DNA from 3 places in the Alteromonas australica genome. Region 1 is predicted to be linked to each of the others. Evidence: predicted binding sites of a transcription regulator. Region 1 holds the regulator's gene; each other region holds the start of a gene.
What was found. Region 1 encodes sigma-54, which starts transcription at its own class of promoters, with help from an activator protein. Its sites were predicted from a motif close to GTTGGCACGNNNNTNGNNT; they were not measured.

Region 2: EP13_RS07540 (formate/nitrite transporter family protein) is a predicted target of sigma-54. The motif match lies at 1,834-1,852, and genes of this name have one in related genera.
Region 3: EP13_RS06510 (EF-hand domain-containing protein) is a predicted target of sigma-54. The motif match lies at 3,607-3,625, and genes of this name have one in related genera.

The regions. Positions count from the first base shown of each region.
Region 1 covers NZ_CP008849.1:858,071-863,189, reverse strand. Annotated here, with positions in the region: gene lptC (LPS export ABC transporter periplasmic protein LptC) at 1-193, shown strand, start outside; gene lptA (lipopolysaccharide transport periplasmic protein LptA) at 162-719, shown strand; gene lptB (LPS export ABC transporter ATP-binding protein) at 722-1,447, shown strand; gene EP13_RS03740 (RNA polymerase factor sigma-54) at 1,525-3,009, shown strand; gene hpf (ribosome hibernation promoting factor) at 3,039-3,326, shown strand; gene ptsN (PTS IIA-like nitrogen regulatory protein PtsN) at 3,336-3,779, shown strand; gene rapZ (RNase adapter RapZ) at 3,809-4,654, shown strand; gene EP13_RS03720 (HPr family phosphocarrier protein) at 4,654-4,926, shown strand; gene mgtE (magnesium transporter) at 5,096-5,119, shown strand, end outside.
Region 2 covers NZ_CP008849.1:1,690,369-1,695,487, forward strand. Annotated here, with positions in the region: gene EP13_RS07535 (bifunctional protein-serine/threonine kinase/phosphatase) at 1-693, opposite strand, end outside; gene EP13_RS07540 (formate/nitrite transporter family protein) at 735-1,583, opposite strand; gene seqA (replication initiation negative regulator SeqA) at 2,242-2,928, shown strand; gene pgm (phosphoglucomutase (alpha-D-glucose-1,6-bisphosphate-dependent)) at 2,959-4,608, shown strand; gene EP13_RS07555 (glycogen/starch/alpha-glucan phosphorylase) at 4,827-5,119, shown strand, end outside.
Region 3 covers NZ_CP008849.1:1,472,330-1,477,448, forward strand. Annotated here, with positions in the region: gene EP13_RS06495 (ATP-binding SpoIIE family protein phosphatase) at 1-639, shown strand, start outside; gene EP13_RS06500 (tellurite resistance TerB family protein) at 737-1,180, shown strand; gene EP13_RS06505 (putative bifunctional diguanylate cyclase/phosphodiesterase) at 1,399-3,480, shown strand; gene EP13_RS06510 (EF-hand domain-containing protein) at 3,712-3,996, shown strand; gene EP13_RS06515 (sensor histidine kinase) at 4,095-5,119, shown strand, end outside.

The sequences.
Region 1 (5,119 bases):
TGATTTTGTAAGAACCATACAAACGGCGTTTATAGAAATCAATTTGAACAGCAAGCAAATGGCTTCTGACGAGCCAGTGGAAATTCGAGGCTTGCGATATGTAATTAATAGCAACGGGTTTAACGCTAATTTACGTACCCAGGAATATGAGCTAATTGACCATGTACAAACCATTTATTCCCCTAGCAACTAGCCTAATTTTAGGTTTTTTTGCAGTTACAGCGTCGGCGACAGAAAGCGACTTTAACAAACCGATAAAGGTAGATTCTAAATCGCAGTTTGTTGATGGTAAGAATAAAACCTCGTTGTTTAAGGATAACGTGCGTATTTCCCAAGGCACGTTAGTGATTAACGCAGATGAAGTGGAAGTGGTTGCAACAGAAGGCGAAGGCCGTGAGATATTCATCGCCAGAGGCGCGCCAGCAAGTTATTCGCAAACCTTAGAAGACGGCACCCCGGTAACAGCCAAAGCCAATGAAATTCGCTATGAAGTGGTTAATCGCACTCTCTCGTTAGACGGCAATGCAGAGCTGCAACAAGACACCAGTTCTGTGAAAGGCGATAAAATCACCTTTGACATGATTACCGAACAGCTTCTTGCCACCGGCAGCGGTGACAATGATGAAGGCAGAGTGACCACCGTTTTTCGACCAGAAGCGATTCGCAAGCTGACCGATGAGAAGGCGAAAGAAGACGAGAATAACGAGGACGATAACTAACCATGGCAACACTAAGCGCAAGTAACTTAGCCAAAGCCTATAAATCTCGCCAAGTAGTGAGAGACGTTAGTTTGTCGGTCTCAACCGGGCAAATCGTGGGCTTATTAGGCCCTAACGGCGCAGGTAAAACCACCACCTTTTACATGATTGTGGGTCTTGTGCCACTAGATAAGGGAAAAATCACCATTGATGATGGTGAGCTCACCCACCAGCCTATGCACGAACGCGCACGTAAGGGCATTGGCTACCTGCCACAGGAAGCCTCTATTTTTCGCAAGCTAACCGTGTTTGAAAACATCATGGCGATTTTACAGACACGAAAAGATTTAAATTCATCACAACAGGAAGAAGAAGCCGACGCCCTTCTTGATGAATTTAATATTAACCATATACGTAATAGTACAGGAATGAGTTTATCAGGTGGAGAACGCCGGCGCGTAGAGATTGCGCGTGCGCTAGCAGCCAATCCGCAATTTATTTTACTCGATGAACCATTTGCTGGTGTTGATCCTATATCGGTTAATGATATAAAGAAGATAATACAGCACCTTCGTGATAGAGGTATCGGTATCCTCATTACAGACCACAATGTACGAGAAACATTGGATGTATGTGAAAAAGCCTACATTGTGAGTCACGGTGAATTAATAGCCCAAGGAACGGCAGAGCAGGTTTTAAGTAATCAAAAAGTAAGGGATGTATACCTAGGTGAACAATTCAGGCTATAGTTAATGTAACAGAATTGTCATTTTTCAAATTATGCACCTGGTATATTCACAATAAGAGCACAGTAAATAAGACGTAGATGAAACCATCTTTACAGTTAAAGTTCAGTCAACAACTTACCATGACACCTCAGCTACAGCAGGCGATAAAACTGCTGCAGCTGTCAACGCTCGACCTGCAACAGGAGATCCAGGAAGCCCTAGACTCAAATCCTCTACTTGAAGTAGAAGAAGGCAGTGATGAGCCTCAATTAGAGAAAAACAATATCGACGGGGATGACGTCGCTCAAGACGCCGTTACTACCGCATCAAGCGATACGCTTGAAGCCGGTGACGCATTAGAGAAGAATGACCTACCTGATGAATTACCCATAGACAGCACGTGGGACGAATATTACTCAGCGTCTTCTGCACCCGCCCCTGGGCCCTCGAATAATGACGATGAGCAGATTTTCCAAGGCGAAACCACCGAAGACATTCAAGCACATTTGCTATGGCAAATGCGTCTTACCCACTTTTCAGATACTGACCGTGCCATCGCAACGGCTATTATCGATTCAATTGACGAGTCTGGTTATCTTACCGTCACCCTTGACGACATTTTAGATTCTGTAAATTCCGAAGATATGGAAGAGCCGGTTGAATTGGACGAAGTAGAATGTGTGTTAAAACGCATTCAAATGTTCGACCCCATTGGTTCAGGCTCTCGTACACCGCAAGAATGCTTGATGGTTCAGCTTCGCCAATTTTCAGATGATACGCCTTGGTTAAAAGAAGCCAAACAACTGATAGAAGAATACTCAGACCTACTCAGTAGCAAAGACTATCGTACGCTGATGCGTAAAAGCCGTCTTAAAGAAGATCAATTACGCGAAGCTATGCGCTTGTTGCAAACATTGAATCCTCGCCCAGGTAGCGCTCTTATCACTAAAGAGCCTGAGTATGTTATACCCGATGTCTCGGTCACCAAGAAAAATGGTCGTTGGGTGGTTGAACTTAATCCAGATAGCTTGCCTAAACTTAGTGTGAACCAGCAATATGCGGCCATGAGCAGAAGAGCGAAAAATAGTAGCGACTCGCAGTTCATTCGCTCTCATATGCAGGAAGCAAAATGGTTTATTAAAAGTCTTGAATCAAGAAACGACACCTTGATGAAGGTTGCAAATTGTATTGTGCAGCAACAAATGGGCTTTTTTGAATATGGCCCTGAAATGATGAAGCCCATGGTGCTTAACGATGTTGCTGAAATGGTTGATATGCATGAATCCACCATTTCACGTGTCACCACGCAAAAGTATATGCATACCCCACGTGGGATATTTGAATTGAAGTACTTCTTTTCTAGTCACGTTGCCACGGAGTCTGGGGGTGAGTGTTCATCTACTGCCATCCGCGCGCTGATTAAAAAGCTTGTAGCGGCTGAAACGCCAAGCAAGCCACTAAGTGATAGCAAGATTGCTCAATTGTTGGCCGAACAGGGCATTAAAGTCGCCCGGCGGACAATAGCAAAATACCGGGAATCATTGTCGATTCCACCGTCTAACCAGCGAAAGAGCTTACTTTAACTGGCTCATAAATATAAGGAAGACGAAATATGCAAATCAACCTTACTGGTCATCACGTCGAAATCACCGACTCTTTGCGTAATTATGTCGATACCAAGTTCAGCAAACTAGAGAGGCACTTTGATCACATTTCTAATGTGCATGTCATTCTCAATGTTGAAAAACTTAATCAGAAAGCCGAAGCGACCATGCATTTAAGTGGCGCTGAGGTTTTTGCTTCCTCTGAAAATACTGATATGTATGCAGCAATAGACAGCATGGTTGACAAACTAGACAGGCAAGTCATAAAGCATAAGGAAAAGCTGAAAAAGCATTAACTCACGCTTATGGAAATTCAAGCAATCGTAAGTTTGGACCGCACTGAATGTGCGGTTCAATGTAACAGCAAAAAACGAATTCTAGAGATCATCAGTAATATCGCTGCCAAAAACAACGATAATATTGATGAAACGACAGTACTCACTAGCCTATTGAACCGCGAGAGAATGGGCAGTACGGGTATTGGAAATGGTATTGCACTGCCTCATGGTCGACTGGCAGGATTGGAAAGTGTTATCGCCATTATTGTAACTAGTAACCCTGCCATCAACTTTGACGCGCTGGACAACCAACCGGTAGATATTTTCTTTGCCTTATTGGTTCCAGAAGAGCAAACCGAGGGGCACTTACAAACCCTAGCCACGGTTGCAGGTAAATTGAGTGACAAAGAGACCGTGAAGGCAATTAGGCGTGCCACCAATAGCGACGATATTATTGCAGCGCTAAGCTAACTCTAATGCCATCTTAAGGGAGAGGCCAATTGAAACTAATTATTATTAGTGGTCGTTCGGGGTCAGGGAAGTCTGTTGCTTTACGGGCACTGGAAGATTTAGGGTATTATTGCGTAGATAATATTCCCGTCAATTTATTACCTACCCTTACCCATACGGTAGTCGACGAATACGATCAAGTTGCTGTAAGTATTGATGTACGTAACCTACCCAAAAACCCAGACGATTTAGTTGAAATACTCGACTACCTTCCCTCTTCTTGGTCCATGACCATCGTCTACATTGATGCCAGTGACGACATTCTCGTCAAACGCTTTAGTGAAACCCGACGATTACATCCATTGGCAAAACTGAATAAGTCTTTGTCTGAATCTATTAAAGCGGAAGCCGCTTTACTCGCTCCTGTGATTGAACGAGCAGACTTATACATAGATACCGATAAACTGACCATTCACCAACTTGCTGAATTAATACGTGAGCGAATTTTAGGTAAAAAGAGTTCTCGCCTGGTATTGGTATTTGAATCCTTTGGCTTCAAACATGGTATTCCTAAAGATGCCGATTATGTTTTCGACGCCCGTTTTCTCCCTAACCCTCATTGGGAGCCTGATTTAAAACACCTGACAGGGTTAGATGCCCCCGTAGAAGTATTTTTAGGCTCTCAACCGGTGGTGACCAAGTTTATTTGGCAAATTCAAAACCTCATTACCACTTGGCTTCCCCACTTAGAGCGTAACAACAGAAGTTATGTAACCATCGCCATAGGGTGTACCGGAGGCCAGCATCGCTCTGTGTTTATCGCCCAGACATTGGCAAAGACTTTCAGCGATTTGCACCCTGACGTGCAACTTCGACATAGAGAATTAAATCAGTAATGACCATTGAAAAAACACTTACCATTGTGAACAAGCTTGGCCTGCACGCCAGAGCGGCTACTCAACTGGTGCAATTAGCGAATCAATTTGACGCTAAAATTATTCTTGTAAAGGGCGACAAACAAGCAGATGCCAACAGCGTTCTTGGGCTCATGATGCTAGAAAGTCACCAAGGTGAACAAGTCAAAGTGGTCGTAGAAGGCAAAGATGAAGAACAAGCGTTAAAGGCCATTGAAACGTTAATTGAAGGTCGCTTCAACGAAGACGAATAAGCGCGCGTTAGTCGAATGCCTCCCTTCCCCCTCTCTTAGCTTAAATTGCACTCTCGAAGTGGCTATATTCTAAGCATATTGTCCTCTAGCCACTTTATTTGTCATGACAGCGTCATGCCTATTGCGATATCCTAGAACAATAGAAAATCCAATTCCTTAGGCGAATTTTGTGGCAGAAGCTCTGGTCTCTAAA
Region 2 (5,119 bases), 830 kb from region 1:
CGCGGTTGCACAATCTACAATACGTTCGGCAGTGGTGTTATTGAGAGACTCCCCGAGCACCAATTCGCCTAATTGATGCGCTGGCACAAATTCATGCACGCCATCTGTCATCATGACCAGGGTGTCTTTTGTTTCTAACCCAATGCTGTGGTATTCAATATCCAGTTTTGATTTGAACCCTAAGGCATTCGCGAGAAAGCTACCACCATGCTCGCCTACCGTGCGGTGGGCGGACGTAATAATGTCATAATTATCTGCTTTAAAAATACCAATACATGCATCGCCCACGTGAAAAATATGGGCGTTGTTTCCCTTAATAATGATCACGGAAAAGGTACATACATACCCTCTATCTGGCGAGTAGCAATAAGGGCTATCTTGAGTACGTCGATAAAGGGTGGCGTTGATATTGCGAATCACCGTGGTCGCGCTTTGAATGACTGTCCAGGTATCTGGCGTGAGATAGTAACTTTCTAAAAACGTTTTCACAGCGAGGTCGCTCGCGACTTGGCTTACCGAACTGCTGCTGATCCCATCTGAGAGGACAAAGCAATGGCCTTTTAATTGCTGGCTAAGGTTTGATGTAACCGCTGCGACATCAATAATATGACAGCCACAGGCATCTTGATTAATTGGTTTAGCGCCTGCGCTAGAATATTCGCTGTAGGTAAGTGTGGTGAGTTGGTTTTTCATAAGTAAAAACCGCCAGCGAATGGCCGGCGGTTATCTGAGCGTTAAACTACCGCGGCTTTAGTCGCAGGTTTACCTGCTACCGGAATTTTGCGCTTAGGTGCAGTTTTCACGTGGGTGGTATAAATGGTTAAGCCAGTGAAGGCTAAGCCGCCAACCAGGTTCCCCAAGGCTGTAGGAATCTCGTTCCATACGAAGTAATCCATCACTGAGAAGTCACCGCCCATGATTAAACCAAATGGAAACAGGAACATGTTCACAACCGAGTGCTCAAAACCCATAAAGAAGAACAGCATGATAGGGAACCACATTGCCAACACCTTGCCACTTACATGTGTTGAAATCATCGCGCCCACAACGCCTAATGACACCATCCAGTTACATAGCATTCCGCGTATAAAGATGGTGATCCAGCCAGCCACGCCGTGTTCAGCGTAACCTAAGGTTCTTGCTTCACCAATGCTGGCTACCTTAGTGGCAATAGCGCCGCCATCGACGTTGTAGCCCATGGTGAAAATGTACGACATCATAAAGGCCACGGTGAGTGCGCCTGCAAAGTTACCCAAGAAAACAAACCCCCAGTTACGGAGAATTTGTGAGGGCGTTACGCCGGGCCGCTTCGCTAACCACGCCAGTGGCGTTAACATGAAAACACCGGTGAGTAGGTCGAAGCCCATTAAGTACAGCATACAAAAGCCGATGGGAAAGAGAACGGCGCCAATGAGGAACACCCCTGTTTGCACGGCAACGGTAATAGCAAAGACAGCCGCTAGAGCCAGTATAGCACCAGCCATAAATGCGCGAATGAGAGTGTCTCGGGTAGACATGTAAATTTTAGCTTCACCTGCATCTACCATTTTTGTGGCAAATTCAGCGGGTTGTAAATACGCCATAGTTAATTACCTTTGTTGTTGTTCAGTTAAATGTAAGTCACTGCCGTTTTCACCTGCCTAAAACGAAAAAAGACGTCCACAGCGCTCTTCAATGAAGAAAAGTGCTATGGACGTCTTTATCCGAATAAACAAATTGTGAATGCACGTACTGCGGGTGACCAGTGCAGATTCCTCATGTAGCCGCTATTACTTACATCGATGTAAGCACTTACGTCATTGTAAGTCAGTGCGAGTACAAGTGATTATTACTAAGCGAAATTAATGCCATCGCCATTAACTTTATATTTACTCGTTTTATTTCAATTGGTTGTATTTGTGATATCTGCGATGGAAACAAGGCGAGGACACCCGCTCTTTTCGAACTTGGTGCAAAATTAGCCTTGGATGCACCAATATGAACACATAAATAACGTCAAGGAAGCAAAGCTTACTCGCCGCTAAAGAGGGGGAAGTGCAAAGCACTCATGAATATCGTCATGGTATTTTCTACAACGTCCTGGCACTGAGTTACATGTTATTGTCATGTTTAATACGCATAATCTTAAATCCAAGGTGAATCGGTTTTCACCTAATGGATAAAATACTCACCAGATCATAAATAGTGCTGCGTTAGCGAGTTGGGTTGTCTATAATGGTGCCTCATGTTAAGGAAGTAGTTATGAAAAGCATTGAAATAGATGACGATTTATATGCATTTATCGCTAGCCAAACCAAGCATATTGGCGAGAGTGCATCACAAATTCTTCGTAGGTTATTGTTGCCTGAAGATGGCGCAGCGGTAAATACACCACAAGCGACACCCGCAGCCCCTAAGGTAGAAACGCCTAAAGCCACGGAGGCAGTAGAGCCTGCACCCGCCGTTAAGAAAACGACCGCGGCTGCGCCAAAGCAGCCCACAAAAACGGCAGCCCCAGCGAGAACGCCGAAGGCAGCAGCCACGGCTAAGCCATCTCCGCAAGCGCCTGTTTCAGAAGATATTCAAACGCACAAGAAAAACGATATTGTCGATGCGGTGTCACAGGATGCGCTTGCAACCTTCACCAAGCGCGTTGATCAATTCTTGTTTATCTTAAGTGCAGCGCACAAACTCAACGCGAATAGCTTTAGTCAGGTTGAGTCTATTGTGGGTAAAAACAGAACTTACTTCGCAAAAAGCAAAGAAGCTTTGCTTGAAAATGGCAGCAGTACCAATCCGAAAGCCATACCTGATAGCGACTATTGGGTTGTGACTAACAACAATACGGCAAAGAAAGTAAACATGCTGGAACAAGTTTTGCGTAAACTGGGTTACGCACCAGAGGTAGTTGAAACGGTGGTGAACCGATTTGCACCGGAAGGTAAATAAAAACAGTCAATACTGAATAAGGACGATTTCATGGCATTACATCCGCAAGCAGGTAAAGCTGCCGCTCCCGAACAACTTATCAATGTTGCCGCATTGGTAAGTCAATATTACAGCTATAAGCCAGACGCTTCTGCACCCGGTGAAGCGGTAAGTTTTGGTACGTCAGGGCACCGAGGCAGCGCGGCTAATTTTACCTTCACTGATACCCACATTGCGGCAATTTGCCAAGCTTTGGTTGAGTACAGAGAGCAAGAAGGTATTACGGGCCCACTTTACGTAGGTAAAGATACCCACGCCTTGTCGGAACCGGCCATGATAACGGCAATAGAAGTGCTAGGTGCTAACGGGGTTGATGTTGTTATTCAGCGCAGTGACAACGAAAGTATGGGGTATACGCCTACACCGGTTATTTCTCGTACCATTATTCGACACAACCGCAATAGCAGTGATAAAGCCGATGGTGTTGTGATTACACCGTCACACAATCCTCCAGAAGATGGCGGCTTTAAGTATAACCCTCCCCATGGCGGCCCAGCCGACAGCGACGTCACCAAACAAATTCAAGATCGCGCAAATGCGCTTATTGCTGATGGAAATGTGGCAGTAAAACGGGTAGATATTCGCCAAGCCAAAGCACGAGGCTTGGTGCGCGAAGAAGATTTTATGGAACCCTACATCGACGATTTGGCCAGCGTGATAGATATGCAAGCCATTGCCGATGCCAACCTTAAACTTGGCACCGATCCCCTAGGTGGTGCGGGAGTAGGTTACTGGTCTAAGATTGCAGAAAAGTATGGCCTGAACATTACCGTTGTTAATCAAGCGGTCGATCCCCAATTCGGTTTTATGCGCAGAGATAAAGACGGTAAATTACGTATGGATTGCTCAAGCGCGTATGCCATGGCTGGATTAATTGAATTAAAAGATGATTTTGATTTAGCTTGGGGCAATGATCCTGACTTTGATCGCCACGGCATTGTGTGTCCAAGCGCAGGTTTAATGAACCCCAATCATTACCTTGCGGTGGCAATTCAATACCTTTATACCCACCGTCCTCAGTGGCCACAGAGCCTAAATATTGGTAAAACACTGGTGTCTAGCAGCATGATAGACAGGGTTGCAAAAAGTCTAGATAAGCCACTTGCTGAAATGCCGGTAGGCTTCAAATGGTTTGTTGAAGGTTTGTCGCAAAGCAAAATTGGCTTTGCCGGAGAAGAAAGTGCTGGGGGGATTTTTCTACAGCGCGACGGCGAAACTTGGGCAACAGATAAAGACGGGTTTATTCTTTGTTTACTTGCGGCGGAAATCACGGCAGTGACAGGAAAAGATCCGGGTGAACACTATAAAGGATTAACGGAACAATTTTCTGCTCCCGTATATAGCCGCGTAGATGTTGCTGCAACATTGGAACAGAAACAAAAACTATCCGCCATGGACGCCTCTGTGATAACCAGCGATACCCTTGCCGGTGAACCCATTCTTGCTGTGCAAACCCATGCTCCAGGCAACAACGCAGCAATTGGTGGCGTGAAGGTCTCTACGGAAAATGGCTGGTTTGCTGCGCGTCCTTCTGGTACCGAGCAAATCTATAAAATTTATGCTGAAAGCTTCAAAGGTGAAAGTCACTTACAAGAATTGATTGCTGAAGCCGAGGCACTAGTAGGTAAAATCATCAAATAAGGTTAAAAAATAACCTAGATAATCGATGGCTTGTAATAAATATGTTAAAAATCGACTGAATGCATACGAATTCAGTCGATTTTTTCGTTTTTTAACCAAATTATCACAACAATATCGTTTAAGTGCTGCTATATTGCTCTCATGTGACGTGCTATTTATGTAATTTAATTACATGTTGGCGTGATGGAAAACCTTCTCTGATAGAGTGAGACCGCACAATGAACGCTAAAGCGAACAACACCCAATCTCCCGCAAAAATTGACAAATCTGACTTCAAAGCCGCTGTAGTCAAGCACCTTCACTGTACCTTGGGTACGGATGAAAACAAAGCGAACAATCACGCTTGGTGGAAGGCCACCTGTGCCGCAATGCAAGAGCATGTGTTAGAGGGATTACGTAAAACACAGAAAACCCACTATCTTAACGACACCCGCGCTGTGCACTACTTTTCTGCAGAATTTCTTATGGGGCGTTTGCTGTCAAACAACCTGCAAAACTTTGGTCTTTTTGA
Region 3 (5,119 bases), 610 kb from region 1:
CAGTGGTGCCTTCATAGCGCGGTGGTCACTGCCAATGGGCTTTATCAACATGCGAAATCCTACAATAATCATCATGTTTTCGATGACGATGTTACTGTTGTGGTGTTTAAAAGCCAGCCGTTGGCGTTACACAAATGCGCCCCTGTTGAATTAGATATTCCGGCCTCTATTGATATAGCGTTGACACATCAGCATTTAAAGCTGGAAGGAGTATTACAGCGGGTGTTGCAAGTCGCATCTCAATGCAGTGGAATCCAGTTGGTGCGTTCAACCTTATTTACGGTTATTTCTGAAATGTTTAGCAATGCGTTGGAACATGGCATTCTAAAAATGGATTCATCAATTAAACATTCAACAGAAGGGTTTGCTCACTACTATGCTGAGCGGGAGTTACGTTTAGCTGCGCTTGAGCATGGTTTTATTAATATTAACATCACAGCATTACCTACAGACAACCTCATTAAAGTGTCGGTTAAAGACAGCGGTGAAGGCTTTGAATACCAGGCTTCTCCTCAACCCAGTGAAGAAGCGACGTTTGGACGTGGGTTAGCGCTGATAAAAAGCTTATGTCATGACATTCTCTTTGAAGAAGGTGGCAGCAAAATAATCTGTTTACTAAAGACAAACGTTACTAACTGAACGATGTATCTCTACTTTTGAGCGCATACGCGGCGTATTTATTCAAAGTTGTGATATGTAGTGAAAACGAATTGAGTAAAGTTAGGAGTAAACCGTTATGTTGCGTTCGTTACTGCAATTATTTGAGTCTCATGCGTCCACACAAGAACCTGAGCTTACCGTGGAACTTGCTACCGCTTCACTATTAAGTGAGATTATACGCGCAGATACAAACATCGAAGAGGCTGAGTTAGAAGCTTATAAGAAACAGCTTTATAGGCAATTTTCCCTTTCCCAAGAAGCCCTGGCGACCTTAGCGAAAGAAGGGCAGGCTTCTGCTGAGGAAGCGGTAGACCTGGTGCAATTTACCCAAGTCATTAATACGCATTGCGACAATCAGCAAAAACACACCATATTAAAAAGTTTGTGGGAAGTCGCCTATGCAGACAACGCGATTGCGCCTATTGAAGAACATACTATTCGTCGCATTGCAGACTTGCTTCACATACCCCATAGTCAATTTATTAAAACCAAATTGGCGGTTACCGATGGTGAAGTGTAAGTATAAATACGAATAACCCGAATCCCTCCTTATTGGGTTGACGAATATCAACCCAAACTTGCGATGAAACGGCTAAACATTCACCTTTTAATTTAAAATATGCTATAAACGTCGGCTTTATTTTACTTGTCAATTAGTCAATAGTTGGTATTTTTTAAGTTGCAGTAGCTTTTCTGACCCAAAACACGTTAAACGGGCAGAAAGATGAGGACGTTTAAGTGTTTAAGTCTATCAAAGGGCCTGTGGGTATTATCATCACAGTGTCGTTGTCTTTAATGGCGTTATTAGTTCTGTGGTTGGCAGTCAGCGAGCACAAAATCACCTATGTGGCGTCAGCGAAAGAGCATGCCAGCACTTATAGTGAAGCGGTGGCGACGATGATTCAGCCCCACATGACAGATGTAAACCTGCCTGAAGAATTTACCCAAACAATTGTTTCTCTGTTCAGCACCAATGACCATTTTATTGGGGCCCGTATTTATAACAGCGACGCTACACTCATAAAAGAACAAGCTGGGCGAGTAGGCCAACGGCTTATCGAGCCATTCTTTCAACAGGCTGACGTTCAGGCCTTACCAGAGGGCAGCTCGTACGATCAGCATGCAATTGCGGTAAGGCATACGATTGGGGAAGACATATACCCCGATGGGTATCTGGTTTTATTTTTTGATACCAAATCGTCGGTGTCTAGCGGTATTTCCTCATTACTTTGGCAAATCTTTCCGCTTGTTTTTGCATTTTGGTTGTTTTGCGTACTTTGCAGTTTGTATTGGATACACCGTTTACTAAAGCCGCTGACGAATTTAACGTCGTTTACGCACTCGGTCATCGAAACAAAAGACTATGCGCTTAGAAACCACCTAGTGGACAACAACGAAGTGGGAGCCCTTGGCGACAGCATTAACCGCTTGCTTGAAATGATTGAAGTAGAGCTACTTATTAATCATGAACAAAAACAAATATTAATTGAACAGCAAGACGAAATGTCTCGATTAGCGAATTATGACAGTTTAACCGGCTTACCCAATCGCCAGTTTGTACTTGATAACCTTAAACTAGAGTTAGCCAGAGCAAAGCGTAACAATGATGATTTAGCCTTGCTGTTTTTTGATTTAGATGGCTTTAAAGGCATTAACGATTCATTAGGTCATGAAACCGGCGATTTAATTCTTATTGAAGTGGCAGATAGGGTGAGCGACCTGGTTCGCGAAGGGGATCTTGTGGCGCGTTTAGGCGGCGATGAGTTTCTTATTTTACCTGACCGCGATGTGAGAGATGCCAGTATTGAAAGTTTAGCCTCTCGTCTTATTGCTGCATTTGAACAACCTTTCAACCTAAGAGGCTTGTCGCTGACGGTGGGGGTTAGTGTTGGTATCGCCAAAGCAGCAGATGCGCACTACAACTTAAGTGAGTTAATGAGTAATGCTGACCTAGCAATGTACCGTTCAAAGGCAAAAGGGCGGGGCAGTTTTACCGTATTTACCTTGGATATGGTGGCTTCCCATAAGCGGAAGTTGCATTTAGCGAACGCCATTGAGCAAAGCCTAAGCCAAAACGAGTTTGAGGTGTACTACCAAGTTAAGGTTAATAAGCACGCTGAGATAGTGGGCTTAGAAGCCTTGCTACGTTGGGAACACCCAGAATTCGGTATGGTAATGCCGAGTGAATTTATTCCAATTGCTGAACAAGGCGGAAAGATAAGTGCCATAACGCAATGGGTAATAGAGCGTGTTAGTGAAGATTTACCCCGTTTACGGCAGTGGCTAAATAAGCGGTTTCGGGTGTCCATTAATTTATCAGGGCATGATTTACGCAACAGCCATCTATTCGATAATATTTATACGGTGTTCCAATCGTATCAGGTTAATCCCGAATACGTAGAATTTGAAGTGACAGAGTCGGCCTATCTAGAAAACTTTGCGTTATCCAATAAGTTTTTTAAACGGATGAGTAATATGGGCTGTGCGATTGCGTTGGACGACTTTGGAACCGGCTATTCATCGTTAAGTTATCTTACGCAAATAAGTATAGATACATTAAAAATAGACAAGCAATTTATACGGGAATTGGAAACCTCTGAGCGCAGCCAACTGGTGACGGGGGCAATTATAGATTTAGCTAAACGGCTATCTTTGAGTGTATGTGCAGAGGGCATTGAAGGTCCGTTCCAGTGGCAATATCTCACCGTACACGGGTGTGATCAAATTCAAGGTTATATGTTCAGTAAACCTGTCCCCCTTTCTACTTTACTTGAAATGCCCGCCGCATTTGATGTTGCCGCTTTGGTGAATAAGCAATAGTGTTTGTGTTTCAGGCTCTCCCGATTTACACAACTATGGGTGAAAGTGTTACCAATAAGAGACATAGTGTTAAGCGTTAAACGGAAAGGTGGGCGTTAAGTTGTTATTATTTATGGTTTATTTTGCATTGGCGCGAAATTAGCTATGCTAATAATGAGTGACGCGCCAGGGGTTGAGTAAAAAGAAGAGCGCAATAAGGGATTTATAGATATGCAGCAATGCGGAGGATTCATGATGAAACGGCGAGAGAAAGTATTTTTATTGTTACTTACCATAGCAGCCCTTCAAGGGATTATGGTGGCAGAGGCAAACGCCACCGCCGCACAACGGTTAATGCAGCAATTAGACGTTAATAAAGACGGTGTCATATCACTGAAAGAAGCGGTACGTCATACTGAGCTTTTGCGTAACTTCGGATTAATTGACGACAACGAAGATGGCAAATTAACGGAAACTGAGTTGGCAAAAAGTAAACTCACCCCAGGCAGTACCGCTCCTAACAAAGCGGGGGATTAGTCCCGTAGGGCAGATGACCTTCCCGACACATTTTATCGGTAAGGTAATAATTTAGAAAGGATAAGGTTCTGATCGACAAATTCTCGTTTGGCGAACGTCTGGTTCAATTCGGTTCGCTACGCCAACTTACGTTAGGCAGCTTTGTACTGGCACTTATTCCACTCATTGCATTGCTTTGGCAAAGTCAAAGTGATCTAGCGAAAGTGGGGAAAATGACCACGTTAGAAACCCGTTATGTGGTAGACGTGGTCGGCGATATGCAGCGTTTGGATGGTGCGGTGACGGCACTAGAGCGTAGTATTCGTCAATTTACGGTGATTAGAAATGAAAAAGTCGCTGCGCTGTCTGATAACGCCCTCGACCAATTCGCAGTGGCGGCTGATAATTTATGCCAAGCACTGTCGGTTCCTGCCACTTGTGACCCGCTCTTCGAACAATTGTCTCAGCTATCAGACTATCGAAATATAGAAGATCAACTCTTACTAAATGCCTATTTAGCGTCGGTGTCCAGTAGCGTTACTGCGCTACGAGGGGAAGTTGAAAATGCCATTGCAAACCGCGTTAAAGTTCAGCAAGACGATTTAAACGCCATGCAAGCGAAGCAAGCGTGGTCAACAGCCATGCTGGTGAGTGTGTCTTTGTTGCTAATATTACTTGGCAGCCAACTTATTGTTAATCCAGTCAATAAATTAAAGCAGATTATTCGTATTGTGGCTCACCAAAAAGGGGACTTGCCCCCATTATCGCGCCACGCCCCCAGAGAGCTGATTGACGTTGAAAAAGATCTTCACTGGTTGCATGACAGGCTTCAGCAGCTAGAACACATCAGAACCGCATTACTGCGCCATGCAGCCCATGAGCTGAAGACGCCACTGGCCAGTATTAAAGAGGGGTGTAGTTTATTGTCTGAAAATGTGGTGGGTGAATTAAATAATGCTCAGCAGGAAGTGCTTTCGTTACTTACCGGCAGTACGCAACGCCTGAATACCTTGGTGGAAAAGCTATTAGACTACAACTTACTATTGCAACAAGCGCAACCCAAACACGTGCAAACGCAACCTAAAAAGCTGGTGGATGCCTGTTTGGAAGACTATGCACTGGCATTGCAAGAACGTGAAGTCAT